3 regions of the Exiguobacterium sp. B2(2022) genome follow, and region 2 is predicted to be linked to each of the others. Evidence: riboswitches for the same ligand, from Rfam matches in the RefSeq annotation. Region 2 holds a riboswitch; each other region holds the start of a gene.
What was found. A riboswitch is a leader RNA that binds a small molecule or an ion and turns the genes downstream of it on or off. The one in region 2 is predicted to bind S-adenosylmethionine.

Region 1 (10,485 bases), on a different contig from region 2:
AGGAAAAAAGAAGGATGAGATGTATGGGATTAATGAGAGTACTACCGTTTGCAAAACAATTATTACATGACCACCTCGAAGAAGGACATGTCGCCATCGACATGACCGCCGGAAACGGACACGACACGCTGTTTTTAGCGAATGCAGTTGGTGAAACGGGTCATGTGTATGCCTTTGATATCCAGTCAGAAGCGGTCACGTCCACACGCGCACGTATACAGGAAGCTGGTCTCGATGGACGGGTGACCGTCATTCATGATAGTCACGACACGGTTCAAGCGGTCGTCGCGAATGAGACACGTCCTATCACCGCTGCCGTCTTTAATTTAGGTTATTTACCAGGAAGCGATAAATCCATTACGACACATGGGAATACGACGATTGCCGCATTATCTCAATTATTAGAGGTCATGACCGTCGGTGGCGTCATCGTCATCGTCATTTATCACGGGCATGAGAGCGGAAAAGTCGAACGGGATGAAGTGCTTCATTACGTGGAGTCGCTCGATCAAAAACAGGCCGGCGTCCTCCGCTACGGTTTCATCAACCAAATCAATCATCCCCCATTCATCGTGGCGATTGAAAAACGCGCATAAGAAAAGGCGGCTCATTCGAGTCGCCTTCTGTCATTCTTGAATCAATTCATAAAACGTCATCAATGTCTCCGCAAACTTGGTGTTCAAACGTTCATATCCAAAATGCGGGAATCCTTCCAACCGACGGATGTACACTTGATCCCCACCAATCTTCCGGCAGACGTTTAACGTCAACTTCACGTCTGCAAATTGATCGTCCGGTGCATAGAAACAAGCAAGCGGAAGTCGTGGTAAGTGCTTCTTCTCTTCTTGATGTTCCACGATTTCTTCTTCAATCTCACGATATTGCGCATACGTGATCTCACCGAAGCGTGACGATTCCTCGCCTCCACCAGTGAATGTCATCATCCCGAGCGGTAGGTCTGGGCGGAAACGGTCGACAGCACTCGCGACGACTTGTTTCAATCCACCGATTTGACGAGTGGCATGCCAATCAAATAAAGGAGAGATGTACGTCAAACTCCCAAGTGGCACATCATACTCTTGCAAGAGTCGGTTCGTGAAAAGTGCCCCGAGACTGAATGCCACGACGTGGATCGGTAGTTTGTATTCCCCTGCCTCACGCAACGCTCGCTTGATGAGCTGTTTATGATCATCTGCCGTCAATCCGACCGATTGGTCACGGACGACAATTACCTCGTACTCGTCCTGGAGTCTGCGAATAAAGTTCTCACTGATCCGAGACGTGAACTGTAGCGGGTACACGATGACGATGACCCCTTTTCGTGCTTCTTCATATGTCATGCTGCCGTCACCTCATTTTTAGACTATGTGTATTGTATCAAAAAAACATCAGCCGCAACTGATGTTTGAAGAAAATCCGTCTGGAGGCTTAGCTCGGATGATATCGTAAATGAATGAGTTCCATCGGCTGGTCGTATACCTCTTCTTGGACCCGATTCACTTCTTTAAACGATTGATGCAAAAGGAACGCAATCGCTTGGTCATTTGAATTTTCAACGTACACTTCCATCGGTTGTGTTTTTTTCGATTGGAGATAGTTTAAAAAGGCTGCCCCATACCCGTTCCGGTGATAATCAGGGTGAAGATAAAGACGAAGCATCTCCCACATGTCACCGCGATCGATGGCATGACAGAATCCGATGACATCTTCTTCGAACTCGCCGACGATAAAGTATTGCTCTCGTGCTTCTTCACTCGAACTGATCGCTCGAACAATCTCTTCTTGTCGATAAGCGCGCTCCATCGCTTTCAAACGATTCAAATCATCCTCTGAAATCGTCGCAAGTGCAATCGTTCGAATTAATGCTGCATCTTCTGGAACTGCTTCCCTCATGTTCATGACAGCTTCCCCCTTTTGGCCAATCTATTTGTATCATTCCCTATCGTCACGTTTTTATCCTGCCATTCGTTTCTTTTTCATGACGATTCATAAGAAAACGTTATGTCCGCAATCGACTAGGGTATAACACTAGCAATGCCAATCACATGAAGGAGTGGAACAACATGGAACCAAAATTAGAGCATGACCCGAAAGTCGAACAAACAGAGAATCCGAACCGTCAATTTGATCAATTGGATGCTGGGGGACCAAAGATCAGCGTTGTGACCGGGATGTTACTCGGTGCCCTCGTCGGGGGTCTCCTCGCCTTACTTAGCTCCTCGAATCGAGAGCAGACGAAACAATCGCTTACGAATGCAAAATCTTCGGTCGGAGGCATCGTGAATGAGGTCAAACAAGATCCAGCCGGTAAGGCATCTCAAGTCATTGAACAAGTGAAGACCGCTTCTGGCAAGATTCAGGAAGTGACTACAGACGTTCAAAACGTATATGAAAAAGTCGTCGGAGAAGTCGATACGGTCAAAGAAGATGTCAATAAAATCGTCGAGACGGCCCAAGAAGCCAAATCAGATTTACAAGACATTGGTGAAAAAGTCGTCGAAGCGAAGGATACGGCGCTTGGACAAGAAACCACTTCGACTGAATCGACGTCGAATGACAATAAGCAGACACCACCAACGACTTGAACCTAAAAAAACGTTTTGTTGATTACGCGAAACGCTTCGCGCCTTCTTCAAGAACTGCTGCTTTATCTGTTTGCTCCCATGGGAGTTCGATATCTGTACGACCGAAGTGACCGTAAGCTGCTGTTTGCTTGTAGATTGGACGGCGAAGGTCAAGCATCTTGATGATGCCTGCTGGACGGAGGTCGAAGTTCTCACGAACGAGTTCAACGAGCTCTGTTTCGCTCAATTTACCAGTGCCGAACGTGTCGACAGCGATTGATACTGGATGTGCTACCCCAATCGCGTAAGCGAGTTGAACTTCTGCTTTATCCGCAAGTCCTGCTGCAACGATGTTTTTCGCTACATAACGAGCTGCGTATGCTGCTGAACGGTCAACTTTTGTAGGATCTTTACCAGAGAATGCGCCACCGCCGTGACGAGCGTATCCACCGTACGTGTCGACGATGATTTTACGTCCTGTAAGACCTGCATCTCCTTGTGGTCCACCGATTACGAAGCGACCAGTCGGGTTGATGAAGTATTTTGTTTCAGCATCGATGAGTTCAGCCGGGATGACTGCTTCGATGACATACTTTTTCAAGTCTTCTTGAATTTGCTCGAGCGTGATCTCTTCTGCGTGTTGTGTCGAGATGACGATTGTATCGATGCGAACAGGATTGTTGTTCTCATCGTACTCAACCGTTACTTGCGTCTTTCCATCGGGACGAAGGTAAGCAAGCGTACCGTTCTTACGAACTTCTGCAAGACGACGTGACAATTTGTGCGCCAATGAGATTGGAAGCGGCATGAGTTCTGGAGTCTCGTTTGTCGCATATCCGAACATGAGACCTTGGTCACCTGCACCGATTGCATCAAGTTCCTCTTCAGTCATCTGACCTTCACGTGCTTCAAGAGCTTGGTCGACACCTTGCGCAATGTCTACTGATTGCTCGTCAATCGACGTCAAGACGGCACATGTTTCCGCATCGAAACCATATTTCGCACGTGTGTATCCGATTTCACGGACTGTTTCACGGACAACTTTCGGGATATCCACGTAAGTTGACGTTGTGATTTCACCAGCTACGAGTACAAGACCTGTTGTGACAGACGTTTCTGCCGCAACACGGGCATTCGGGTCTTCCGCTAAAATGGCATCCAAAATCGAGTCAGAAATCTGATCACAAATTTTATCTGGATGTCCTTCAGTAACCGACTCTGAAGTAAAAAGTCGACGGTTCAATTTTGACATTCAAAAAACCTCCTATAATAAGGGTGATATGTGGACGGTACTCGTTCCCCTTACGCGTTGCTTTGGGACGGTAATGAAAAAAACCTCCCCCGATGACATACATGGGGAAAGGTTGAATCGTTCTTCCTTACCCTCTTATCGTTCGAAGCTAATGGCTTCGCTTCAGGATAGCACCTTTTCCGCATAAGACTTCATGTCGGACGGTTGCTGGGCTTCGTAGGGCCTTGTTCCCTCCACCGCTCAGAATAAGAGTATCCGTTACGAAAACCATCATATAAATGACGCTCGATTATGTCAAGGGAATCAGACGAATTCGTAAAATTTTTCACCGACTTGCAAAACATTTCTGTTTGTGAATCGACAAACATTTTTTTATTTCGTTTCTGTTTTTTAACACCTTGTGATAAGAGAATGTGATAAACTGTTTTTGTAAGAAAGGATACGCTTGTGTTTAATTAGTGTGTCACATATAATTAAAAATGTCATACTGATTAATCGTAATCGCGGAAGTATGCGGATTTCATCCACATCTATTTAGGGGAAAGGTGGGATTCAGGATGGCGACAACGCTCCTGAAAATCGAAGAATTAATTAATGGTGCCGACATGAAACGGAACTTGACGGTTCCAGAACTGGTGGAAGAAGCCATCCAAAATGGTGAAGGTGTACTGACAAAAGACGGGGCTTTATCTGTCAGCACGGGTGCTTTTACCGGACGGTCACCGAAAGACAAATTCGTCGTACAAGATGAAGTCAGCAACAACCTTGTCGATTGGGGAAAAGTGAACCAACCGATCGCGGAAGAGAAGTTTTCAGCACTTCTTGACAAAGTACTCAACCATTTAGAAAAGAAAGACAAACTTTATTACCTCGAAGCGTCTGCTGGTGCCGATGAGCACTATACGTTACCGGTCCGTGCCATTACAGAATATGCATGGCATAGTCTATTCGCAAAACAACTGTTTTTACGCGAATGGCCAACGAAAGGTGCGTTCGACCCGTTCACTGTAATTTATGCACCGAGTTATAAAGCCGACCCTGCAGTGGATGGCACGAACTCAGAGACGTTCATTCTCGTTTCATTCGCCAAGCGCACCATTCTGATCGGGGGAACAGAGTACGGTGGCGAAATTAAAAAATCAATCTTCTCCGTCATGAACTTCTTGTTACCTGAACAAAACGTCTTATCGATGCACTGTTCGGCAAACGTTAACGATGCAAATGAAACGGCACTCTTCTTCGGATTGTCGGGAACTGGGAAGACGACACTTTCAGCTGATCCACAGCGCCACTTAATCGGAGACGATGAGCATGGATGGTCACCGGATGGGGTCTTCAACATTGAAGGCGGTTGCTACGCGAAGACGATCAACTTGTCGCGTGAGAACGAACCGCAAATCTATGATGCGATCCGCTTCGGTTCATTGATTGAAAACGTCGTATTGAATGAAGATCGTACGCCGGACTACAAGAACATCTCCTTGACTGAAAATACGCGTGCAGCATATCCGATCGAATTCATCGACAACGCGATGCTCCCATCACGTGCCGGTCATCCAAATACGATCGTCTTCTTGACGGCCGATGCGTATGGTGTCTTGCCACCGATCAGCAAACTGACGAAAGAACAGGCGATGTATCACTTCTTGTCTGGTTACACGTCTAAGCTTGCTGGTACAGAGCGTGGTGTCACAGAACCACAAGCGACGTTCTCGACTTGCTTTGGTTCACCGTTCCTTCCGCTCGCTCCAGAGCGTTATGCGGATATGCTCGGTAAATTGATTGAAGAGCACGATGTAGATGTCTACCTCGTCAACACGGGCTGGACAGGTGGAGCATACGGCGAAGGTTCACGTATGAAACTCGCCTATACGCGTGCGATGGTCAATGCCGCCGTCAACGGCCAGCTCCGTGATGTCGAAACGATGAAACATGACATTTTCAATGTCGAGATTCCTGTAGCCATCGATGGTGTACCGAGCGACGTGCTCAATCCGCGAGATACGTGGAGCGACCCAGCTCGTTACGACGTCGAAGCAAAAGCACTCGCCATGAAATTTAAAGAAAACTTCACTCGCTTCACGAAAGCAAGTGAGTCCGTCATCGCAGCCGGACCACTCGTCATCTAACACAAAAGCACTGACTCGATTTTTTATCGAGTCAGTGCTTTTTCCTGTCGCAACATCCAATCCATCGCTTGTTCGGTCGTCTCCCATTTATCCCAAAACGGGAGCTGGTGACCGAACGGGAGCACCCAAAACTCTGCCTGTTCTCCTAATTTCTCGGCGACGGCTGTCGCATGACGTAAGCGAACTTGTTCATCGTCCGTACCGTGGATGAGCAGTGTCGGGGCGACCCATTCCTTGTAAAGCGGAGAACGATCGACATACGCAGATTCTGCAGACTCGGGGTCCCCACCCGTCATCCGACGTAACATCTTCCGCATCGAACGCTGTTCTTCATACGTCCACTCGAGGTTGGTCACGCCAGCCCATGAAGTAACCGTCGTGACCGGTCGTTCGGAAGCGAGCGAGAGGGCCATCATGCCCCCTCTTGAAAAGCCGAGGACGTGAACCGGTCGTCCACTCATGTGGACACGGTCGAATAGCGAGAGCACGTCCTCTAAGTCTTCTCCTCCAAAGTCTTCTTTTCCCGTCCCGCCGTGATTGCCACGATAGACCGGGGCGACGACATGAAAGCCCCGCGATGCAAACTGCATGAGACGTGGTAAACGAACATCCCCGATTCGCGCCGTTCCTCCTCGTAAGTACATCAACACTTGGCCATTTGATCGTTTCGGCTCAATCGAATACGCCACGACCTCTTCCCCATCTGTCGTCGTGTACCATCCTCGTGTCACTCGGTAACCCGCATAAGGTGGTAACACATCGATTCGGTCAAACCAGTTTTTGATCATAGAGAACCCTCATCGTTTCTGGTAGGACACGGTCTTTCATCATGAAGCTGTAGCGTGGATTGCGCAATAAGTTATCCGGCAAGGCATCGATCAGGACAGCCCCATCTGTCTCGTCAATGGCAGGATGATCCTCGAATCGCTCAATCTCCGCATAATAAATGTTTTTGATGACCGTATCACCTCTACCTAACACACGGTACTGTCCCAAATAGCGCAACGTTTTGACGACTCCACCGGTCTCTTCGTACACTTCCCGGATAGCGGCATCGTCCTCGTGTTCTCCTGGCTCGACTTTCCCTCCTGGAAACTCGAGTCCGCGCTGTTTATGCTTCGTCAATACCCACTTGTCTTCATATCGGGCGACGACCCAGACGTGGAGCGGCGTGTCTGAGAACGGATAATGGGTGAAGCTTAACTCGACTTGATTATGATAGTAATCCTTGAATGTCTTCATAGTCCATCCCTTTCTTTCCCCTGTCTACTCTCACTTTACCTTGTCTTCACCCAGTTTCAAACAAAAAAATATCGCGGTACCGATTCGTTTTCTTATTGATTCAAACGTTTTTCGAGCTCTGCTTTTTGTTCTTCATACCCTGGTTTACCGAGTAACGCGAACATGTTCGCTTTGTAAGCTTCGACGCCTGGCTGGTTGAACGGGTTCACCCCGAGGATGTATCCGCTCATCGCACATGCTTTTTCGAAGAAGTAGAACAAGTAGCCGAGGTGATAAGGTGTCATCTCTGGCAATTCGACGACCAAGTTCGGTACATCACCGTCAGTGTGTGCGAGAAGTGTTCCTTCTGTCGCTTTGTCGTTCACGAACTGAATCGTTTCGCCTGCGAGGAAGTTCAAACCATCTAAATCTTGAGCGTCTTCTGGAACGTTCATCGAGTGACGGACTTCTTTCACACGAATAACCGTCTCGAACAAGTCACGACGACCTTCTTGGATGTATTGCCCCATCGAGTGGAGATCCGTCGAGAAGTCAACAGCCGCTGGGAAGATCCCTTTGTTGTCTTTTCCTTCTGACTCACCGTAAAGTTGTTTCCACCATTCTGACACGTAGTGAAGAGCTGGCTCATAGTTGACGAGCATCTCAATCGATTTGCCTTTCGCGTAAAGGGCGTTACGTACGACTGCATACTGATACGCTTCGTTTTCAGCCAATTCTGGTGAGCTGTAAGCGTTTTGCGCGTCACGTGCCCCTTCCATCAATGCATCGATATCAATTCCAGCAGCGGCAATCGGAAGAAGTCCGACTGGCGTGAGGACAGAGAAACGTCCACCGACATCATCTGGAATCACGAACGTCTCGTATCCTTCTGCATCCGCAAGTGTCTTGAGTGCACCACGGGCACGGTCTGTCGTTGCATAGATCCGCTCACGCGCTCCATCTTGACCGTATTTATCTTCCATGAACTGCTTGAGGACACGGAATGCAATCGCAGGTTCTGTCGTCGTTCCTGATTTTGAGATGACGTTGATTGAGACATCTTTGCCTTCAAGTACTTGAAGCAACTCTCTCATATACGTTGAAGAGATATTGTGGCCCGCATAGAATACTTGTGGTGCCTTGCGCTCTTCTTTTGACAATACGTTGAAGAACGAATGTTGAAGCATTTCGATCGCTGCACGGGCACCGAGGTAAGATCCTCCGATTCCGACGACGACGAGAACGTCTGAATTCTCGCGAATTCGTTCCGCCGCAGCTTTGATTCGTGCGAACTCATCTTGATCGTATTCGGTCGGAAGATCGACCCACCCAAGAAAATCACTTCCGGCACCGCTCCGCTCGTGAATCACCGAGTGAAGGGTTTTTACCGTTTCTTGCATTTGGTCGATTTCGTGCTTCCCTACGAATGAGAGCGCGTTTGAATAATCGAAACGTACAGTTGACATGTCATTTCCTCCTTTAAATCGCTCGTAAAAGAGCCATACATGACCCATCATAAACGGAAACGCTAGATTCGTTCAATCATTATTGCAAAATAGGCAATAAATTGCCTTATTTGCTGAGTTCGAGGATGTGCGCGACATCTTCGCGTTCGAGTGTACGGAAACGACCGAATGCGCCACGTTTCATCGCAGAATCGAGAATCGCATCGAATGTCGACTCATCGATATCGTAGTCACGGAGTGAGTTTGGAGCACCGAGTTGGTCGAAGAATGCACGAATCGCTTCGATTGTACGTTTTCCAGTCTCCAAGTCGTTTTCACCTGGCTCTACATCGAATACCTCCGTACCGAGTCGCGCGAAACGGGCAGCATTGTCTTCATCCAATACATGCTCCATCCAACGTGGGAAGAGGATCGCGAGACCACCAGCGTGCGGGATATCGTGGACAGCCGATACGGCGTGCTCGATGTTGTGCGATGCCCAGTCCCCAGCAGCACCCATTTGAAGGACGCCGTTTAACGCCATCGTACCTGAGAACAAGATGATGGCACGTAAATCGACGTTTTCCAAATCGTTCACGAGTTTCGGTGCCGATTCAACGACTGCTTTCAAGACACCTTCTGTCATGCGTTCCTGTACCGGCGCATGGTTCGGGTGGAAGTATTGTTCGAAACAGTGGCTCATCATGTCGACAATACCGTAAATCGTCTGGTCTTTTGGAACCGAGACTGTATAACGTGGGTCAAGGATTGAGAATGTTGGGAAGACGAGTGGATGACCCCAACCGAACTTCTCTTGTGTTTCCCAGTTTGTGATAACCGATCCTGAGTTCATTTCTGATCCTGTTGCCGCGAGTGTGAGGACCGTCCCAAATGGTACCGCCTCTGTCGGGATATGTTCACGGAGCACGATGTCCCATGCATCCCCTTCATAAGGAATCGCTGCTGAAATCAGTTTCGTACAGTCGATGACGGAACCTCCACCGACTGCGAGCAACGCATCGATGTTTTCTTCACGTGCAAATTTGACCGCACGACGTACCGTCTCGATGCGCGGGTTCGGTTCGACACCAGAGAAGTCTACGTATGAGATGCCTGCCTTTTCAAGCTCAGCCACGACTTCATCGTACGTTCCGTTCTTTTTGATGCTTCCGCCACCATAGACGAGCATCACTTTCTTCGCGTCGAGCGCGCCAAGTTCTTTCGATAATGTTTCGACCTGATGTGTACCGAAGATCAGTTTCGTCGGGTTTTTGTATTCAAAGTTGTGCATGATTCATCCTCCTCGTAGAAATATGTAACACCTACACTATATACCCTGTTTTCAAAGAATGAAAAGTATCGTGCTTATGCGTAAATGCGATCGATGATACGATGGAGGATGACCGCTTCCTCTGCTTGCCGATAGTTCGGTTCTTTTCGGCACGCTTCGAGAAACAGCTGAATTTGACGTTCATACGGATCATATTCAGTCAAATAGGCAGGTCGTTCGTCAAATAGTGCCCCATGTTTTTCAGTATGGAGCGTGAGCGGGAATAGACTTGCCCCGGCGTTCGTTCCACGGCACTCGACACGCATCGTATCTTCTGCTTCGACATTGGCCATGTAACTGACGTCGAGCAATAAAGAAGCACCCGTATCGAAGGTGATCATCGCTCTCGCCGTGTCTTCGACAGACAGCGATTCATGATCCCATTTGCCCATCAAGCCTACACCCGGACGGTTCCCTAAATATTGCCCGACGTGACCGACAACCTCTTTCGGTTCCGGATAATCCATCAAGTGGAGCGCGAGATCTAACATATGGACGCCGATATCGAGTAGTGCCCCTCCACCCTGAAGCTCTTTGTTCGTAA
Region 2 (10,485 bases):
GCTTTTGAGGGCGCACTTACCGTGATGACGCGGGGATCGAGTGAGCCGATTGCAGTATGTTTGTGAGAAGGGAACGTCAAATCCGCATGAATCTCATCTGCGACGACGATGACACCATATTGATTTGCAAGCTCGACGACCTTTTCCAGTTCTGCTCTCGTCCAGACACGTCCGACCGGATTATGCGGAGAACAGAGCAAGAAGAGCTTCGCTTGTTTCATCGCTTCCTCCAAGGCGACAAAGTCCATCTCGTAGCGTCCATCGTTCTCTTTCAACGGCGCATCGAACACCTGTCGTTTCGAACCAACGACGAGTTCATGGAACGGTGGGTAGACGGGTGACTGAATGACAACACCATCCCCGACTTCCGTCAATGCCTCAACGATATGTGTCAATGCGGGGACGACCCCACTTGAGAATAAGACATGCTTCGGATCAATCTCCATATCGTGACGTCGCCCGTACCAAGACCGAACCGCTTCCTGCGCTTCAGGCGCGAACAAGGTATAGCCGAATTCTCCTTGAGCGGCCTTCTTGGCGAGCGCCTCCGAAATAGACGGTGCTGTACGGATATCGATGTCGGCCACCCATAGCGGCAACACCTCTTCTGACAGATGGAACCAACGCTCCAACCCATCCCACTTCACTGAGTTCGTACCAGTACGTTCAAGTTGTTGTTGTAAAATTGATTTCATGTTCATCCCTCCTCCTCTTACTGTATCAAAGTTGATTCGACTGCGTGCCAAAAAAGCATGGCAGTTTCTTGCCGACTTGGTTATACTCAATCGAGATATAGAGAGGAGGTAATGGATGAACGTCAACATCGTCAGACATAAACGAAGAAAAAAAGCCGCATTTTATGTCACACCAAATGGCATCGAGCTACGTATCCCAGCACGTTTGTCAAAACGAGTCGTCGATCGCATTTTAGAAGAGCACGACTCATGGATTCGTCATACATGGCACAACCTTCCGAAACAGACGTCTGTTCTTGATGAGGGGCTCGTCTTTCATGGAAAAAGCTATCCGACCAAAAAAGATGAGGGCACGACACTCAGACATGACGGTTCCTCATTTTTCGTACCAGGGACATGGGACGAAAACACTCTGTCTAAACATTATGAGGCATGGCTACGCGAACGCGCACTTGAATATGTGACCGAGCGGGCACCGACTTACGAAAGAATCTTAGGCGTGAAAGCGAAAAAGATTCGGATCGGTCACCAAAAGACACGTTGGGGGTCATGTAGTTCAAATGGGACCATCTCCATCAACGTCCGCCTCATGCTCGCACCAAAAGAAATGATGGACTACGTCATCGCTCACGAATGGGTGCATCTCGTCCACTTCGACCATTCTGCCTCATTTTGGAACACGTTACGTACCGTATATCCAAAAACAGATCAAGCGAAAGCTTGGTTGAAGCAGAACGGTCATACATTACAGCTCAAAAAAACCGACTGACCCATCACAGGGTCAATCGGTTCACAGGTTAGAAGTGAACGTGTCGGCCGTATCATGTAACTCGGCTGCTGCCTGCTCGAACGCATGGAATCGATCCATGGTCTGTTCCATCGTCTTTGCACTCAACTGAATTTCTTGATTGGATGCGGTGACACCTTCTACAATTTTTCGTAGTTCAAAGTTCATCCCTTCCGTATTTGAATTGACGTCGACGACCGCACGTTCAACCATACGGGAGAGATTCCGCACTTCCGTCGCCACGACATTAAATCCAAGTCCATGTTCACCGGCGCGAGCGGCTTCGATGGCGGCATTCAGGGACAATAGATTTGTTTGTGCGGCAATCTCTTTGATGGACAGTGCGATTTTCGCGATATCATCTGCTTGACGACGCAAGTTCTGAAGGGCATGGAGGTTGTCCGCTGCATCTTTAGCAAGCCGTTCAATCGTCTCATTCAATACTTTCGTATCTTGCATACCCGTCTTCGCCCGTTCATCGAGCACATCGGTCATCGATTTGAAGCGATACGCATAATTCTCAATCACCTGTTGCCGCTCCGTGATATCCGATGCGATTTTGACGACACCGATGACATCATCTCCTTCAAAGATTGGCATGTACGTCGCCTCGAGCCAGATCGTCTCTCCTTTTGCATTCTCACGCTCCACTTTATCCGAGAAACTGAATCCGCTCCAAAGTTTCTCCCAAAATGCCGAATACTCTGGACTATTGACAAAGGAGGAAGGACAGAACAAATGGTGTTGCATGCCAACCATCTCTTCGCGTCTATATTTCATTGCTTTTGCGAATGTATCGTTCACATCGACGACCCGGCGTTGACGATCAAATCGAATCATCGCCATGTTCGTCTCGATGGACCGGAAAACGTCTTCTGAATGGATTACTTTTTGGTTCAATGTACTCATGAAAGATAGCAACCTTTCTTCTTCGTAGGATATTCGTACTAAATCGTGAACCTCAGTGTAACGTATTGAGAAGCAATCCATTGCATCCTTTTTGTATAGAAGGTCAATATCTTGATTTTGAAGTATTTACCAATTGAAAAGGCGCCAATAGGCACCTTTACTCTTTCAAATCGGGAAAATAGCTGAAGAACGTCTCTGCACCCTTACTCGACAATTTGAACGTCTGCTCTCGCTTTGGATCGGTTAAGTATACATCCACCTTTTTGGAGCGTCTCTGAAAGCTTAATTGAAACTCCTGACCGACCCACCCGTCGATGATCGTGAGGAGCGAATACGCTTCCGCGTCCCCCGCACGCTTGACCGGCTCTGCCTCATCGATGGCGTCCATCAACTCAGTCATGTCAATCCCTGCAGCCCGCAACACGTTCGGGTAATCAATCGTTGCCTTTCCGTTCAAAGGAGTCTTGTGGACGAACACGAACGGACCATTTGGTACGGCGGGATTCGATTCTATGTCCGCTTCAATCGATTCATCCGTCGCAAAATCGCGATCCGTGTACGTGAGACGGACGTCTTCCGTCACACGCTTGCCATCATCAATAAAAGAGAACGTGTAGAGCGGTGTCTCGACACCTGGTTCGAGTGATTCTGCTTGCAGTACCCGCTCGACTTTGAGCCCTTCAAATTGCTTTGGTTGCTGCTCTGGTTGCGAATAATCATCTTTTGTTATAAGGACAATCGGGTCATAAGAAAGTAACCCACCTTCCGACTTAGCGAAAATGTAAGCTTCTTTGGATTGTTCGTCGTAGCCGAGTGCGATTGTCATGCTTCCCATTTGCGCGTGATACGGTTCAATGATTGAGAGCGGAAAGATCCCTTCGTCCTCTCCGATGGTTAAATGGATACTTCCATTCAAAGAAGGGGTCACTTGAATCATCGTTTCGTCAATGAGATTGACGGGATTCTCGAAAACATCGGAATAATCGCTTTCCTTCAAACTCTCTTCTTGTTCCCCAGTCCCATTTGCAATCGTCGGGTGACTTGGGATGGTGACACCTTCAGAAGCCTGTACAAACGAAGGGAACTTCTCAACAAGTCCGACTCTCATCTTTGGAGAAAAGCCGTCCTGACAAATGACATAATTCTGTTCGCCTTTTACATACGTCACTAGCTTATAGGCATGTGCATCGTAGTCGGAAATCATGGCTTTTCGGTTCAAGACATACGAATGATAGACCGTGACGTCCTCATGGATTTGGGGAACCGGGTCATCGGTGCATGCAAGGAGTAAATCGCTCGCCCACGTCTCCGGACCAGTAGTAAAGCTGTTCGAGTTCATGTCTCGTACATCCCATTGTGAGGGCATATGGTCCAGTTTGACGACCTTTACCTCTTCACCACCACAACCCGATAAAATTCCAACTGTACATAACGTGAATAATAGTCGTTTCATCATGATTTTTCGTACTCCGGGAAAATATCCAAGAACACTTCCGCCCCTTTACTAGATAATTTAAATGTCTGCTCGCGAAGCGGGTCTGTCAGATAGATGTCGATTTTTTTTGACCGCTGTTTATAACTGACTTCAAACGCTTGACCTTTCCATCCATCCATCAACGTCAAGTATCGATAGTCTGCAGGCTCACCCTTTCGGCTGACCGGTTCTGCCTCCTTCAATACTTTCATGACTTGCTCAGATTCTTCCGTCGAGATTTCGATGAAATCAGGATAAGTGAGTGAATTCCCGTCAAACGGTTTACGGTGCGCAATGACTCTTGAACCGTCTTCTTGGTCCGGCATCCACTCTTCAAGCATCGAATCGGGTTCTTCGCCTTCTTTCAGCAACGTACCTTCAATAAAGCGAACCGTCATCGTTTCAGTCACGGGTTCGCCATCCCTCATGTAATGGAACGTATATAAGGGAACTGCTTCGCCTTCCGTTAGCTCTCCAGGTTCGACGATGGTGTCGACGCTTAGCCCCTCAAAGACTCGTTGTTCCACTGACGCAGGGTCTTCGAGTTCTTCAAACTGTAATTGCTGAAAAACAAAGCGTTCATTGAATGAAAAAAGAACATACGGTTGTGATGTTTTTCGATCGATTCCGATGGCAATCTGTTGATGCGGCATATCGATTCCGGTCGGTTGAAAACTAGTGAGCGAATGTCTCGTCGCTTTACCATCGAGTTCTAGTTCAAGCTCTCCGAATAGAGCCGGTTCAATTTCAAGTAACGTATCGGGGAACGGAATGATGTCGATTTCATCAATGTTTAGTTCGTCTGTTTTCATTAGATTGTCTTTTGAGGATGATGGTGTTTGATGAAGGCTAGGTAATCGCGGAACGCTGATTCCTTCAGATGTATTTACGAAGTCCGGGAACTTATCGATCGTCTCCGCCATCAATTGATTCGTATAATCTTCGCGACAGACGACATATCGTTCGTCACCTTCTAAATAGGTAACTACTTTCATCGAGTACGGATCCATGGATGACACGACCCCGTTTCGTCCTGCGAACACTGTCTGATATACAGTGACATCTCCATTTAGCTCCGTCGTTCGTTCACCCTCACATGCCTCGAGCACTTCTCTCGTTTCGTGTACTTGAACAAATTCTCCTTCTTTCGTGTAACTCTCGAGATTCCATTGATTTTCTATGTAATCTAGTTGAATGACTTCTATGTCAGATGCACCACATGCGCTTAACATGGAAGCGCCAAGCAACATCGCCATACCACGTTTGAACATATAATCCCTCCACTCATGCTTCTATCCAATTTTACCATTATCTAACTATCTTATACGAAAAAAAATCCGCTCATGTTTCATGAACGGATGGTACATCGATTATTTACTTTGGTCGATCGCACGTTGCAATCTAGATTCGACGTCCGCTGCGACGGCTTGTAAGGATTCGTCATCTATGAGGCGAATCAACGTTGTCGGTTTCGGCATGCCGATTTGGGTGTGATTGTCCTTTTCGAAAACGGCAATTTTACACGGGAGGAAGTAGCCTCCCTCTAGATGGTGCGACAGCACTTCTTTTGCTGCCTTTGGGTTGCACACTTCTAAAATGCGATACTCCCCTTCAATGGCCTGACCTTTTTTCTCTAACGTGTCGCTCAAATCAAAGTCCCATAATACACCGAATGCCTCATCTTTCAGCGCTTCTCCAAGACGGTCGATGACGTCCTCAACGGTACGGTCAGACTGTACAGTATAATCAAACATCTTCATTCCTCCTTATGTGGTCACTCTTGAAATCTGTACCCGAACGACGTCTTCTTCAATCAAAAAGAAACTGTATGTGATTTGAAACATAATCACGAAACGTAACGTATAAAAAGAGATAATAGTTAGAACCAAACTGATGTAAAGGAGAAGTGGTTGTCGTGACGGTCACGGTATTCACGCATACGAGCTGCAGTTCTTCCAGAAAAACGATTGATTGGTTGCGGGAACAAAAGATTCCCTTCATCGAAAAGAAATTGACAGACCAAGGCTTATCCTTTGGTGAATTTAAAGAAATGCTAAGTCTGACCGAGAATGGGACGACCGACTTGCTGTCGGTACAGAAGAGCGTCTATAAGCAAGCGGCTGAGAAACTCGACGAGATGTCGATCCGCGAACTGTACAGTTTTGTCGCATCAAACCCTCAAATCCTGAAAAGTCCGATTGTCTTCGACCATCATCGCATCCAGGTCGGTTTCAGTGAGAAAGAGATTCGGACGTTCATTCCTCGGCATGACCGCATCGCTGAACTAAAACGTTTGCTCCACAACGCATAAATCGTGTCGCCAAGGCGACACGATTCTTTTTTAGGCTCGTTTTAATCTAGCTGCCAATCGGTTTCCGAATGACTGAATCGATTGAACGAGTAGGATAAGGACAAAAATCGTCACATACATGACTTCCGGTTCGAAACGAAGGTGTCCGTATTGATACGCGATATCTCCAAGCCCACCGGCTCCAACGAGACCTGCCATGGCTGTCGCACCAATCAACCCGATTGTCGCAATCGTCAATCCGAGAACGATGGAAGAACGTGCCTCACGGATGAGGACGTACCAGATAATCTTTCTCGTTGAGATGCCCATCGCCTCATACGCCTCGATGACCCCGCGGTCGACTTCAAGAAGAGCAGACTCCATGAGCCGCGCGATGTATGGGGCGGTGAAGACGATGAGTGGTAGAAGTACGCCTTGGACCCCGATCGTCGTACCCATGATGAAGCGTGTGAACGGCAAGATGAAAAACAAGAGAATGATGAACGGAATCGAACGGATGACGTTGATGACGCTCGATAATCCACCGTACACGAACCGGTTTGCGAGACGCCCGTTCGGTCTCGTCAGTACGAGCAACGTCCCGAGCGGAAGTCCAATCAAGGTCGAGATGAGGAGCGCGATACTCGTCATCGTCAACGTTTGAATCGTTCCCGTCCAAATGAGGTCACCCCAGTCTGTCCAGAACTGTTGCATGGTTCGACACCTCCCTTACGTGTACGCCGCTCGTCTTCAAATAACGGACAGCAAGTTCTGTTTGATCGTGATCCCCGTCAAGGTGAACGAGCAGATTTCCGACAAGACCCGCTTTCAATTTCTTGATCCCGCCTCCGATGATGTTCGGTAAGATCCCGAATCGTTTCGTCAACTGCGCGAGCACCGCTTGCTCCGTTTGACTACCGATGAATGATAAATGAACGAGCGTGCCTCGCGTCTGTAATTCCGACACCACTTCTTCCGGAACATCGAGATTCGTCTTCAAGAACCGCTGCGTCGTTTCGTGTCTCGGGTTTGAGAAGACATCCAACACGTTGCCTTGTTCAATAATTTTCCCATGATCGATGACGGCGACTCGGTCACAGATTCGTTCAATCACTTCCATCTCATGCGTGATCAAGAAGATGGTCAATCCGAGTTCTCGGTTGATCTCGAGCAACAACTCTAAGATCGACTCGGTCGTCTCAGGGTCGAGCGCACTCGTCGACTCGTCGCTGAGGAGGATGTCCGGTTCATGGGCGAGCGCTCGCGCAATGGCGACACGCTGTTTTTGACCGCCTGACAATTGTTCCGGATAATGGTTCCGATGTTCGGATAAACCGACGATGTCGAGATAGCGGTCGACCCGTTCACGGATGACTTGCTTCCCGAGCCCTTCGAGGCGGAGCGGGATGGCGACATTCTCTTCGACGGTCGCGGTCTTTAATAGGTTGTAATGTTGAAAGATCATGCCGATTCGCTGACGTAAATTCGACAGACCTTTTTTCTTTAGCAGCGTGATGTCTTGTCCCTCAATCTCAACGACACCTGTCGTCGGGCGTTCTAATAGATTGATCATCCGGATAAGGGTACTCTTTCCGGCACCGCTTCGGCCGATGATGCCGAAGATCTCCCCTTTTTCGATTGTAAGGGAGACGTCGTCGAGCGCTGTGATTTTATCTCCATTGACGTGAAATTGCTTGGTGATTTGTTTCAGTTCAATCATCGAATCCCTCCTCAGAATGCTGGTACGACAGATCCATTGAATTCCTCTTCGATGAAAGCACGTACTTCATCCGAATGGTAGTAAGACTTCAACGTCTCAACGACCTCATCTTCTTTGTTGGCCGAGCGGACGACCACATAGTTCGGATACGGGTTGTCGACCGTGTCCTCATGGAACAGGGCATCCTCGTTGATGGAGAGACCTGCACCCATCGCGAAGTTCGTATTGATGGCTGCAAGTGCTACTTCCGGTAGCTGTGTGGGAAGCTGTGACGCTTCGAGTTCGATGAATTCGAGATTGAGCGGGTTTTCCGCGATATCTCGTTTCGTCGCTTTATCCGTCAGACCTTCTTTTAGTGTGATCAGACCTGCTGTTTCATATAGTCGCAAGGCACGAAGTTCGTTTGCCGGATCGTTCGGGACGGCCACTTTATCCCCTTCCTTTAAATCCTTGATATCTGTCAACTTCTCAGAATAAAGACCCATCGGGAATGCGACCGTTTTGAATACGTCGTCAATTTTATACCCTTTGTCTGACTTTTGTAGTTCGAGGAACGATAACGTCTGGTAACTGTTTACATCAAGGCTTCCTTCGTCGAGTGCCGTGTTCGGTGTGTTGTAATCATTGAATACTTTGATATCGATCTCAAGACCGTCCTCTTTCGCGAGTTCTTGTACTTTCTCCGCAATTTGCTCGTGTGGGCCACCGGTCACGCCGATCGTCAGTTCTTCCGTGCTGAGCGTCTCGCTCGCCTCGGATTGTCCACACGCAGAAAGTGCGATTGCTGCAAGGAATGATGTACCTGCCAAAAGTGTTTTTTGTTTGATGTTCATGAATAGTTCCTCCTCCAAATGAAAAGCCCGCTACTCACGAAGAGCGGCGGGCACGACAAGTGAAAGTCGGACACGCTCATCTCCCAGACGTCACGTCTGTTGGAATTAGCACCATGATCATACTGATCTGGTTGCCGGGTTTCATCGGGCCAGTCCCTCCACCACTCTTGATAAGCAATCGGTTTTATTATTTTGTTATTATATTACTGATAAAAGCATTATTTGTAAACCACTTCTTGAAGATTGATGAGAATTTCTTTTAACCGCTCTGAATCTTCAAGATTCCGAATCCCTTGAATCGTGATTTCTTCAACAATCGAAGTGACCAATTCATCGACTTGATCAGGATGAATCCCAAGTTGTGTTAGCGAAGTCGGCGCATCGATGGATTGAAGCCAGTCCTCGAGCAGGAAGGTGTCATCGGATCTAATCAACCGTTTTTGAACAATCAATCCGAACCCGACCTTATCCCCATGTAACCAATGATGAGTCGAATCAAAGCGACTAAGTGCATTATGAACGGCGTGCGCGACGGCAACACGTGTGCCGGCATCCCCGAACCCACCAACCGCACCACCGATTGCGAGGACATGGTCGACGATATATCGGACGTCCGTTCCATAACGACGAAAGTCCTGTTCATGAATCGACAAGTCCATCAATTTACCGCACTGCGCAGCAAGTGATAACCCGGACTGAATCCCTGCATCCTTTGAAGTCGTCCCGCTAATATAACGAGCCTCGAACCACTTTGCGACCGTGTCGATGACGCCAGCCTTGAAATAGTCATAAGGCGAATCACGTAACAGTCGTTCATCTGCGATGACGCGCTCGATGACGACCGGAAACGTGTCATAGCGAATGTAAGACCCTTCCTCACTGTAGATGACGCTCAGTGGTGTGAAGGCTGCACAGTTTGATACGAGTGTCGGGACAACAATGAGCGGGACTGACTGAGCGAATGCAATCCGCTTCGCCGTATCAATCAATTTACCTCCGCCGACGGCAATCCATACGTCTGGTCGATAGGCATTCAAACGATTTACTTCTTCGTCTGAACATTCACCGTAAAATCGTACACTCGGAATTTCTGCTAGACGAGGGAACACGCGAACCGCTTCACCGTATCCGTTCAATCCTCTCAAAACGAGTGCCTCCCGATTCCCAATCAACGTATGAAGGTCCTCGAGCGCATTATGCGAATGGTCATATTCGAGCACGGCCTGACGAATCACAAATGTACCTCCTCATAGGCTGCAAACAGTCTCTCAATCCGTTCTACCGCTTCATCAATCTTCTGTTCAGACGATACGAGACCGAAACGGATGTGGTGCTCTCCCTCTGTTCCGAAGAAGTAGCCTGGTGTGACGGCGACTCCCGCCTCGTGGAGTAACTTTGTCGAGAACGATTTTGCATCCCCCTCAGGTACTTTCGCCCATACAAAGAACGAACCCTTTGGTGCCTCAATCTCCCACCCCGCCCGGCGTAACCCATTAATCAATCGGTTTCGTCTTGTTTCGTAAAGTGAGGCTAGGTCGTCACGTAAGTCACGCGGGGATTCTAATGCCACGATCGCTGCCTCTTGAATGGCCGAGAAGACAGAGACGTGGACGTGATCTTGATATGTGTTGATGGCTTCGATGATATCGGCATTTCCGACCGCGAACGCGACACGCCACCCTGACATATTGAACGCCTTCGACATCGTGTATACTTCAATTCCAATATCTTTCGCACCATCTGCCTGCAGGAAGCTCGGTGGAACATAACCGTCGAA
Region 3 (10,485 bases), on a different contig from region 2:
TCAATCACTTCTCCATTTTGCAGGATGCTCCACCCGACAGAGCAGATGCTAAGGCTATCTCGATTAGCGGTCTCCACATCGAGAGCGAGAATGGTATGATTCATAATTTACCTTCTTTCTTTTGCAATAAAAAAAGTCTAACAGAAAGTTAGACGAATGTCGTGCTTAAGCGGCGACGAGGGTACGGCAAGCTTCGGCACAGCGCTCGCACGCTTTTGCACAAGCCTGACAGTGGTCATGCAAGTGACGGCCACATTCGACGGCACATGTATCACATACCTGAGCACACAAGGCAACGATTGGTTTAGAGAAGGCCGAATCTGTTTCTAAAGCATTTAAAGCCAACGTACAAATGTCTGAGCATTCTCGTGTCAGTCGAATGCATTCGGTAAACATGTGTAAATCCTCTTCTTGTAAACTTTTTGAGAAGCAATGGTTGCATGCGCGCATACATTCAATTACGCTCGCCAATGTTTCTTCTACAGATGTTCGTTCCATCAAAATTCCCCCTTATATAAAAAAGTCTATCTTTCATTACCCGTTCATATAAAGGTTGAATCGCACCATACCAATAAAAAAGTAACACGACCTCTACGCTGCCAGCGTAGCGCTCTCCCAGCTGAGCTAATGCCCCGTTCGAAATCATTATATCATCGTAGTATTCGACATGGCAATTCCCTTTTGCAATTTAGGTTTATAAAATTGGAGACGTGGGAATTTCATGTTAGACGTTATATTAAGAAAGCAGGTGTGCTTTATGGAAATGATTCTTTTGGCACTCTTACCGGCACTCATGTGGGGAAGTATTCCACTCATCGTGTCGAAAGTGGGAGGAAAACCGATTCAGCAGTTAATCGGAACGACCATCGGGGCGATGATCATGGCGGCCGTGATTGCCCTCGTATTCCGACCGGAGTTCACGACACTCGCCATCGTGACCGGATTTATCTCAGGGGCGTTCTGGGCGCTCGGTCAATATTTGCAGTTCCAATCGTTCCAAATCCTAAGCGTCTCCAAAGCGATGCCAATTAGTACAGGAATGCAGCTTGTCGGAACGTCACTCTTTGGGGTCATCGTTCTCGGGGACTGGCAGACGACGACAGAGCTGTGGTTAGGGTTCTCAGCGCTCGTCTTGATTATCATCGGGGCGACGATGACATCGTATCAACAGAAAAAAGACAAAGATAGCGCCGGTGCGTTGAAGAAGGGATTACTCGTCTTATTCGTTTCAAGTATCGGTTACGTCACATATGCGGTCTTAACGAACTATTTTGAAGTAGATGGTATCACGGCAATTCTTCCACAATCCGTCGGAATGTTCATCGCGGCTCTTCTTTTCAGTCTCCGTGAGAAGGACGTGAAGAAAATCGATCCACGTACGTTTAAGAATATTTTAGCCGGGATTGCCTGGGGGATCGGGAACTTCGGTCTCTTCGTCTCGAGCGGAGAAGTTGGGATTGCGACTTCGTTCGCTTTATCTCAATTGAACGTCGTCGTGGCGACACTCGGTGGGATCTATCTCTTGAAAGAAGAGAAGACGACAAAAGAGCGCGTCTATGTCTTTATGGGAATTGGTCTGATTGTCGTTGCCGGATTTATGCTTGGGATTGCCAAGAGCTAAATTTCGATTATGAAATGATAAGAACCCTGAATGAGCACTCATGCTAGCGTGCCATTCAGGGTTTTTTTGATTAGCGATATTAAGGGAGAGCAGGAGATGATGTGACAGATAGGGAAGTAATGCCTACTCATGTAATCTACATGGTACAGGGTACGTACCACATTCATGATTGCTCGGAAAATTGCAGAGTAAAGGGGAAACGAATTATGGAATCAAACGTAGTGACGATATCAACGGTCGTCGATGCACCAATCGACACTGTCTGGAAACTGTGGACAGACCCAGATCATATTAAACAGTGGAATCATGCGTCTGACGATTGGCATACGACCGAAGCGGAAAACGACTTACGGATTGGCGGCAAATTTCGAAGTCGGATGGAAGCAAAAGATCAAAGCATGGGCTTTGATTTTGAAGGAGTGTATGAAGAAGTTAAAGTAAATGAGCTCATTCAGTATCGTCTTGACGATGAACGGAGAGTTAGAATTTCATTTGCTTCAGAAGGGAATCAGACGAAAGTGATTGAGGTATTTGATACAGAATCGATGAATCCGATTGAATTGCAACGACAAGGCTGGCAGGCAATTCTCGATAATTTCACCCGATATGCGAATGGATCTAATAAGTAGGTCGAATAATTTAAACTAAATATCGGCAGGGTCCATGTTGAAGTTGATATGGATTCTACCGATTGTCATTATAAACATCCAAAATTACTCATTACATAGAGGGTGAAAACTCTAAGTTTAAAGAGGGTGTATGACAGTTTGAAGTTTCTGTAGGATATCAATTATTAGAGAAAATTTTAATAGATAGTTTAAGATCGATTCTTCATTTTTACATATAAAAGGATGAATTCATTTATCACAAAAAAGATAAAAGCACTAAACACTCCCGTTACAGTTGCAAAATTAATGGTTCCTTCTGTAAATACTGACAAATCGAATATAAGGCCGTAAGGGAAAACGAAAAAGGCACCAAACATCAAGTGCATCAAAAATGAAGTTATTTTTTTGATTTTGAATGTCATACGTTGACTTAGAAACTCCGAAAAAATAGAGGTCATTATTCCATAAGTGAAAATAATAGGTGAGGCATAAAACACATACATAAAAACATTCTGAAAATAAGTAAAATCTTCAAACACAGGCATGAAGACTGGAAGAGAAAAACTCAGAACAATTGAAGATAAACAGGCTACCATCAATTTTGGAACAATCATTTTCTTCTCCATACGAAAGAAATGGCAAACGCAGTAAAGCCTCCGATTACAACAATATAGAATAGCGAGTAGAAAACAAACTCGCCGATATCTTCAAGACTCTTAAACGTGTTCTCTACAATCATTGGTTCAGATAAAATCCCAATCGTCACGATCGGCAGAAAAAGAATCCAAAACCGTTTCCAAAAATATGAGCTGTATGATGTCGATTGATGTGAAGTCAAATAAAAACCCTCCTTATAAAAAGTTCCATACTTTACCATATTGTAACACGTGAATTGCATGAATAAATAGATAGAACTGATAGAAATAATTTTTCTAATACAAAAAAACAGCGAGGACGTCAAACGTCCAGGCTGTTTGATATCAGTTATTCATTCGATGCGCTTAATTCACCCGTCCCGAACGTCGCGCTGAACGCACGGCACCAGATGACGACTGTGTTGTACTCTTCTAGATTCACATCCGCAGGGACTAAATAATTTTGATTCCCGATGTTTCCTTTTAACGATCCTAGACTGACGCCTTCGGTTGTCTCTTGTCCTGGCTTCGTCAAATAGACGAATAAGTCAGGTCCGTTCGTTGTTTCGAACTCTTCAAATCGTAGATACGTCCCGTCTTCTGCCTCGACGGAGCGTATCGTGCCCGTCGTCTCATAATTTTTCTCCCCGTCCATGAACACACCCGCTACTTCGGTTTGACTCGGTTGTGCTTCCGGTGTCTCAGTTGTCTCTTCCTCTGTTTCTTCTTCTGAAGCAGGCGTCTCAACAGCTGTCGGTGGTAGTCCTTCATCGACGGTCTCTGTCAAGAAAAGCGGTGAGATGAGCCACCAGGCGACGGCGATCACGGCTACGCCGATCACACCGATGATGAGTTTCGTACTTGTTTTCATGTATGAGTCCTCCTTTTCGGATGTATGAACCATTAATACCCTTTTCCCGATTATTGGGCTTATAAAAGACGCGAATGTTAAAATTCGCGTCTGATAATCGTTATACGGTTTCGGTCCAGTTCTCTTCGATGAACGTGTCTCGTCCTGAGATGGCTCGGTCTTCTTTATAATGTTTCGGATTCTTTTTATGGTAATCCTGGTGATACTCTTCCGCTTCGAAGAATGTCGTCGCCGGAGTGATTTTTGTGACAATCGGTGCCGTGAAGCGACCACTTGCTGCTAATACGTCTCGACTCGCTTCAGCCGCGATTCGTTGTTCCTCCGTGTGATAGAAGATGGCTGGGGCATACTGAGGCCCACGGTCTTGGAATTGACCACCTTCATCGGTCGGGTCGGTCTGAATCCAATATAGCTCGAGGAGACGCTCATATGAAAACAGAGATGGGTCATATGTGATTTGAACGACTTCTAAATGACCAGTCGTTCCCGTTTTGACTTCTTCATACGTCGGATTGTCGATCTGTCCGCCCATATAGCCGGATACGATTCCTTCAATCCCTGGTAGTTCTTCAAAAGGTGTTACCATGCACCAAAAACAGCCACCTGCAAATGTTGCTTTTTCCATCTTGTCGTTCCCTCCAAATCGTATTTCAACAAAAAAAGCGCTCACGTCGGATGACATGAGCGCTCTCGTCATATCGTCCAAGGTTTCCCTTGCTGGTCGTAGCACCTTGCCTGTGGCAGGTTGCTGTGAAGTCATGGAGCCAGATCTCTCGTTCACTCTTGATATCGATATGTAGTTGGTGAGAGCATCATACCACCCTCAAAATACTTTCGTCAATGATTCGGTTTTCGTTTTAACTGAAAAATCGTCAAGACGATGATGAATCCGATCAACCCGATGGAAATGAACGGACCATAAGGCACATTCTCGCCGTATAACTGCAAGAAAAATAGACCGAACACAGCCAGCAACACAAACACATAGGAGCGTGTCATAGGAACCTCCTGTTTTTTCTTAAGTGTAACAAGAACACATCGACTTGGCGATACGAAAAGGAAATCAGGCATAGAGCACGAATAGAGTGGGAGAGATAAAGGAGGAATGTAGGATGGAACAAATCCAATTACATGAACTGACGATTGAACGTGCACATCGTGGGTATAAAGAAGGACAATTCACGGCACGAGACATAACTGCGTATTATCTTAGAAGGATTGCTGCATATAATGAGCGACTTCATGCCGTCATCCAGGTGAATCCGGACGCCCTGTTCGAGGCAGAGGCGGCAGACCGGGCCTATAAAAAAGGAGTACGCAAACCGCTCCTCGGCATCCCCGTCTTAATTAAGGACAATATCGAGACATCCGGTCTGATGCGTACGACAGCGGGTGCCGCCGCCATGCGACATCATTTTGCGGGTCGAGATGCCGAACTCGTGAAACGATTACGGGATGACGGGGCCATTATTCTTGGGAAAGCGAACCTGTCCGAGTGGGCGAACTTTTTGACTGAAGATATGCCGAACGGTTGGAGTGCTGTTGGCGGACAAACGAAGAACCCTTATGGCGACCAATTAGATGTCGGGGGATCGAGTTCTGGATCGGCTTCGGCGGTTGCGGCAAACTTGACACTCCTTGCCGTTGGATCTGAGACGAGCGGCTCGATTGTACACCCGAGTGTGCATAATAGTATCGTCGGAATCAAGCCGACCGTCGGCTTGATCAGTCGTTCAGGAATCATTCCGATCTCACGTTCTCAGGATACGGCTGGACCGATGGCGCGTACCCTTCGTGATGCGGTCGTTGCCTTGCAGACCATGTGTGGTGAAGATTCGGCTGATCCTGCGACATGGGAAACTCCAGTCGGACCGCCTTATGTGACGTGTCTCGATGTCCGTCAAGCGGTCGGGATGCGTGTCGGATTTATCAAGCCAACTATTTCAGACGAAGAAATCGGTTTGTATGAACAGGCACTTCGATTGTTGCGTCAAGCCGAAGTTGAACTCGTCGAAATCACGTTACCGAAACACGATGCATTAGAACAGGCAGATATTTTGTTTGATGAATTCAAGCTTGGGATTGAGGCGTATCTTGCGAACACAACTGTGCCATTTAAGACGCTTTCAGACTTGATCGAATGGAACGCGGACCATCCCGAATCGATTCCGCACGGGCAGACCATCTTTGAACAGTCAGATGCACGTTCAGGGCGTCTCGTCGAAGCTAGTTATCTCGACCGTCGGATTGATGATGTTCATTTCGCAAAAGTGGACGGAATGGATGAGCTATTAAAAGGGCAAAAACTGGACGCGATTGTCCTGCCACATGACATGAACTATGACATGGCTGCGAAAGCAGGACACCCGACAATCACGGTCCCTTATAAACGAAAAGAGAGCGGGACCCCGTTCGGTCTATCGTTCACGGGAACGAGCTTCGCGGAACGAGATTTGATTCGTGTCGCTTATGCGTTCGAACAGTTCATCACACGACCGACGCCTCCAGATTATTCGTAAGTTGCACCCGTCTCTGACGTCCGCTACAATGGTACGTATGCGGATTAGAGAAAGGACAGGTTAGAATGAAATCATCTATATACGGGTTGACGTTCGATCAGCTCACAAACGAGTGCACGGAAGCAGGATATGGTGCCTTCCACGCACGCCAAGTCTGGGACTCGCTCTACATCGATCGAGTCAAATCGATGGACGCGCTGAACGTCCGTGACGAAGTACGCGATTACTTAACTGAGAAATATGTCATCTCGACACAAGAACTGTTCGTCAAACAAGAAGCGGGAGATGGAACGGTCAAATTCTTACTTAAATTGCATGACGGTCACTATATCGAGACTGTGCTCATGCGTCATAAATATGGTCGCTCGGTCTGTGTGACGACACAGGTCGGTTGTAACATCGGCTGCAGCTTCTGTGCGAGCGGCTTGTTGAAAAAGACACGTGATTTGACGGCTGGTGAGGTCGTTGAGCAGATCATGACTGTCCAACATTTCCTCGATGGAGAAGGAGAAGGGGACCGTGTCAGTCATATCGTCGTTATGGGAATCGGTGAACCGTTCGATAACTTCGATAACTTGGTCGACTTCTTGCGCGTCGTCAAAGATGAGCGTGGTCTTGCAATCGCCCCACGTAAAATCAACGTGTCGACGAGTGGTCTTGCGGACAAGATTTATAAGTTTGCGGACCTCGACTTACGCATCAATTTGGCGCTATCTCTGCATGCGCCAAACGATGAATTACGTACACGCATCATGAAAATCAACCGGGCGTTCCCGCTTGATAAACTCATGCCATCGATTCGCTATTACGTCGAGAAGACGAATAAGCGAATCACATTCGAGTATATCCTGCTCTCGAAAGTGAACGATTTACCAGAACATGCGGAAGAACTCGCGGACTTGATTGAAGACATCAAGGACAAGTCTTACATCAACTTGATTCCATACAATCCGGTCAACGAGCATATTCAATATGAGCGAAGCACACCGGAAGATATCATGGCGTTTTATGATATCTTGAAAAAGCGTGGCGTCAATACGGGTGTCCGTCTCGAACACGGGACAGACATCGATGCAGCTTGCGGTCAGCTCCGCAGTAAGCATATGAACGTCGAAGGCGCGAAGTAATCAAATGGCCTCTCCGAATTTTCGGGGAGGCCATTCGCTTATCGTTTTTGTCCGACATATTGAATCACAGCTGATTCACCGTGATGCAGTCTTCCTTCTTCTCGCCATACGACATTCTCATTTAAAACGAGAGGAATGAAATTGTCTTCGAGTTGGTGAAACATCTTTTCAGTGTATAGAAGTTAGAGGTCTTTTGGTCCACCTGTCCTGTAGGCGAGTTGATGTGTAGAGTACACCTCGGTCAGGAATACGCCACCAGGTCGCAGTGTTTTTTGAATACCGGCGAGCACCTTTTCTCTGACATGTGGAGGAAAGTGGCCGAAGATGCAGATAACTAGGTCATACGTTTCTTGCGACCAGACCGCTTCATTCAAGTCAATCTGCTTCGTCTGAAGGGAGACGTTTCGTGAAGTCGCCAAGCGCTTCGCTTTTTCGAGTCCCACTTTCGAAGCGTCCCACATCTCGACGTCGAAGCCGAGCGTGGCGAGCCAGACTGCGTTTCGACCTTCCCCCTCAGCGATGGCCAATACACGTTTTCCTTCAATCTGATGAGAGGTGATCCATTTTTGTAAAAACTCGTTCGGATCTGTCCCATACACATAATCCTCCGAGCTAAATCGTTCATCCCATTTAGACAAGACATTCACTTCCTCTCTACTTTTCTTTCACTATAGCAAATCGAACGGACAACGGTGAAAATCCATCACGATTTTCTGAATTCATGCATAGTCGAGATGGGAGAAGGGAATAGATTTCTGAACTAATGGATAGAGTGGAGGCTAAGTAATGGAGAAAGTAGATGCGTCGTTATGGATTCGGGTACGAAATACGCTTGGTGAAGGTCCTTGTTGGGATGCTGAGTTAAAGCGTTTTTATTGGGTAGATATCGAAGGTCATACGTTATGGTGGTATGACGAGCGAGAAGACGAGATTTCTTCATTCGAGGTCGGAAAACAGGTCGGTTTTGTCATACCAAAAGTGACGGACGGTGTCGTCCTTGGATTGAAAGATGGAATCTATGAATGGGATGAAATCAATCGAGATCTAAATAAGATTGTTGAGTTGGATGACCCGGATGGTCGATTACGTTTCAACGATGGGAAAGCCGATCCATATGGTCGTATTTTTGCAGGTACGCTCCATCTTGAGGATGAAGAAAACCAAGCGACATTGTATCGAGTCGATCGAGATGGAACGACAACATCACTCATGGATGAATTGACACTTTCGAACGGGTTGACATGGTCGCCTGACCATTCCGTTTTTTATCATATCGATACACCGACTGAAAAAATTCGGAAATATGATTTTGATTTGAAGTCAGGTACGTTATCAAATGGAAAGGTCGTCATCGATTTCGCGGACGAGGATGGCTTCCCGGATGGTATGACATCAGATACGGAAGGATGTTTATGGATTGCACATTATGCTGGTGGACGAGTGTCACGTTGGGACCCATCGACAGGTAAAAAATTATTGGAAGTGCATGTTCCTGCGCCGAATGTCACTTCATGTGCCTTTATCGGGGATGGACTGAATCGATTAGCCATCACGACGGCTCGTGAAGGAATGGATGAAGAGGCGCTTTCCGAATACCCGGATGCGGGATCGGTATTTATTATAGACACAGAAGTGAAAGGGATGCCATTGTATCGTTTCGGTCGCTGAGGAGGAAATACGATGGTGAAACGACTGTTGGTTCGAGCAGGTATTGGGTTGGCAGTTGCTGCAGCAGTTAAGATGGGGATTCAAAAGATTCAAGAAAATCGAGCACGTGAAGAAGATCATTCGTACCTCGACCCGAAGTGGGATGAGGTGCCGAGCGTCGATTCAGACAAAGATGAGGATGAAGTCGGATTGACTCAACTCGACTCGATTTATCGGGCTGAATGGCAGGCGAATGCTTACCCGCGTTCAGAGGCAGAACGAAGAGCGTTGGAAGAATGATTATACTTTCTTCGAAAACACGTCCGTGTGGCGTGTTTTTTTGTTGACAAAAAGATGTTACCATTCCATTATATAAAAAGTAATCATTACGATTTAAATGGAGGATATATCATGAAACGAATTCCAATTACGGTACTCTCGGGGTATCTTGGTAGCGGCAAGACGACGCTGCTTAACCACATCTTACATAACCGAGATCACAAGAAATATGCCGTCATCGTGAACGATATGAGTGAACTGAATATCGATGAGAAGTTGATCGAGCAGGGAGGATTCTCCCGGACGGATGAAAAGCTAGTCGAACTTTCGAACGGATGTATCTGTTGCACGCTTCGCGAAGATTTGTTGACAGCCGTCTATGAATTAACGAAAGATCGTGAGCTCGACGGCATCATCATCGAGTCTTCTGGTATCTCTGAGCCGATTCCTGTTGCGCAGACGTTCACGTATGCCGACGACGCGCTCGGGATCGATTTGACGAGCCGTGTCTATATCGATGCGATGGTCACCGTCGTTGATGCGTACCGCTTCTTCAAAGATTTCAATTCCGGTGAATCGCTTATGGAACGCCAACAAGCCGTCGATACAGGTGACGTACGTGAAGTCGTCGACCTTCTCGTCGACCAAGTCGAGTTTGCGGACATCATCGTATTGAACAAGGCGGACAGGGTATCTGAAGAAGAACTGCAGGAAATGAAGGGCTTACTGAAAACGCTCAATCCGAGTGCTAAGTTGTTGACGTCGACCTACTCGAATGTGGGGTTAGACGACCTGCTTGACGTCCGGTTGTTCGATTTTGACCAAGCGATGCACGCTGCAGGTTGGATTCAAGAACTCGAGTCGGAAGAACATACACCGGAAACAGAAGAGTATGGCATCAGTTCGTTCGTTTACCGTCGGCGTAGACCTTTCCATCCTGAGCGTTTGATGAATTGGATGGAACATTACCCTGAAGAAATCGTTCGTGCCAAAGGTTTCTTATGGATTGCGACACGAAACGACCTCGCTTGTCTGTTTTCACAAGCTGGGTATGCATCAACGCTCGAACATGCGGGGCGTTGGTTAGCGACACTTCCGGAGAGCGAACGAGAGGGTATGTTTGCAACCGAACCGGAACTGCGCGAAGACTACATCGAACCGTACGGAGACCGACAGAA

Region 1: it holds a riboswitch for S-adenosylmethionine, as region 2 does, so the genes downstream of both, metK (methionine adenosyltransferase) here and ON063_RS02900 (MetQ/NlpA family ABC transporter substrate-binding protein) in region 2, are expected to answer to the same signal.
Region 3: it holds a riboswitch for S-adenosylmethionine, as region 2 does, so the genes downstream of both, msrA (peptide-methionine (S)-S-oxide reductase MsrA) here and ON063_RS02900 (MetQ/NlpA family ABC transporter substrate-binding protein) in region 2, are expected to answer to the same signal.

Annotation. Positions count from the first base shown of each region.
Region 1 is NZ_JAPEHX010000025.1:176-10,660, forward strand. It holds partial or broken gene ON063_RS06645 (TIGR01212 family radical SAM protein) at 1-70, shown strand, start outside; gene ON063_RS06650 (class I SAM-dependent methyltransferase) at 24-596, shown strand; gene ON063_RS06655 (alpha/beta hydrolase) at 627-1,340, opposite strand; gene ON063_RS06660 (GNAT family N-acetyltransferase) at 1,429-1,899, opposite strand; gene ON063_RS06665 (hypothetical protein) at 2,064-2,585, shown strand; gene metK (methionine adenosyltransferase) at 2,608-3,816, opposite strand; SAM riboswitch class I at 3,949-4,068, opposite strand; gene pckA (phosphoenolpyruvate carboxykinase (ATP)) at 4,374-5,945, shown strand; gene ON063_RS06680 (alpha/beta hydrolase family protein) at 5,969-6,733, opposite strand; gene ytkD (RNA deprotection pyrophosphohydrolase) at 6,714-7,187, opposite strand; gene ON063_RS06690 (glucose-6-phosphate isomerase) at 7,280-8,632, opposite strand; gene ON063_RS06695 (iron-containing alcohol dehydrogenase) at 8,739-9,902, opposite strand; gene ON063_RS06700 (Gfo/Idh/MocA family protein) at 9,977-10,485, opposite strand, start outside.
Region 2 is NZ_JAPEHX010000009.1:7,377-17,861, reverse strand. It holds gene ON063_RS02945 (MalY/PatB family protein) at 1-695, opposite strand, end outside; gene ON063_RS02940 (M48 family metallopeptidase) at 811-1,464, shown strand; gene ON063_RS02935 (methyl-accepting chemotaxis protein) at 1,486-2,391, opposite strand; gene ON063_RS02930 (hypothetical protein) at 2,549-3,847, opposite strand; gene ON063_RS02925 (hypothetical protein) at 3,844-5,136, opposite strand; gene ON063_RS02920 (DUF302 domain-containing protein) at 5,236-5,619, opposite strand; gene ON063_RS02915 (Spx/MgsR family RNA polymerase-binding regulatory protein) at 5,781-6,176, shown strand; gene ON063_RS02910 (methionine ABC transporter permease) at 6,207-6,869, opposite strand; gene ON063_RS02905 (methionine ABC transporter ATP-binding protein) at 6,841-7,875, opposite strand; gene ON063_RS02900 (MetQ/NlpA family ABC transporter substrate-binding protein) at 7,887-8,708, opposite strand; SAM riboswitch class I at 8,782-8,885, opposite strand; gene ON063_RS02895 (iron-containing alcohol dehydrogenase) at 8,927-9,943, opposite strand; gene ON063_RS02890 (aminotransferase class I/II-fold pyridoxal phosphate-dependent enzyme) at 9,940-10,485, opposite strand, start outside.
Region 3 is NZ_JAPEHX010000016.1:31,951-42,435, reverse strand. It holds gene ON063_RS04845 (3'-5' exonuclease) at 1-104, opposite strand, end outside; gene ON063_RS04840 (four-helix bundle copper-binding protein) at 166-498, opposite strand; gene ON063_RS04835 (GRP family sugar transporter) at 758-1,621, shown strand; gene ON063_RS04830 (SRPBCC family protein) at 1,828-2,250, shown strand; gene ON063_RS04825 (DM13 domain-containing protein) at 3,214-3,735, opposite strand; gene msrA (peptide-methionine (S)-S-oxide reductase MsrA) at 3,836-4,360, opposite strand; SAM riboswitch class I at 4,429-4,528, opposite strand; gene ON063_RS04815 (hypothetical protein) at 4,573-4,734, opposite strand; gene ON063_RS04810 (amidase family protein) at 4,848-6,254, shown strand; gene rlmN (23S rRNA (adenine(2503)-C(2))-methyltransferase RlmN) at 6,320-7,381, shown strand; gene ON063_RS04800 (class I SAM-dependent methyltransferase) at 7,564-8,019, opposite strand; gene ON063_RS04795 (SMP-30/gluconolactonase/LRE family protein) at 8,168-9,049, shown strand; gene ON063_RS04790 (hypothetical protein) at 9,062-9,328, shown strand; gene ON063_RS04785 (GTP-binding protein) at 9,440-10,485, shown strand, end outside.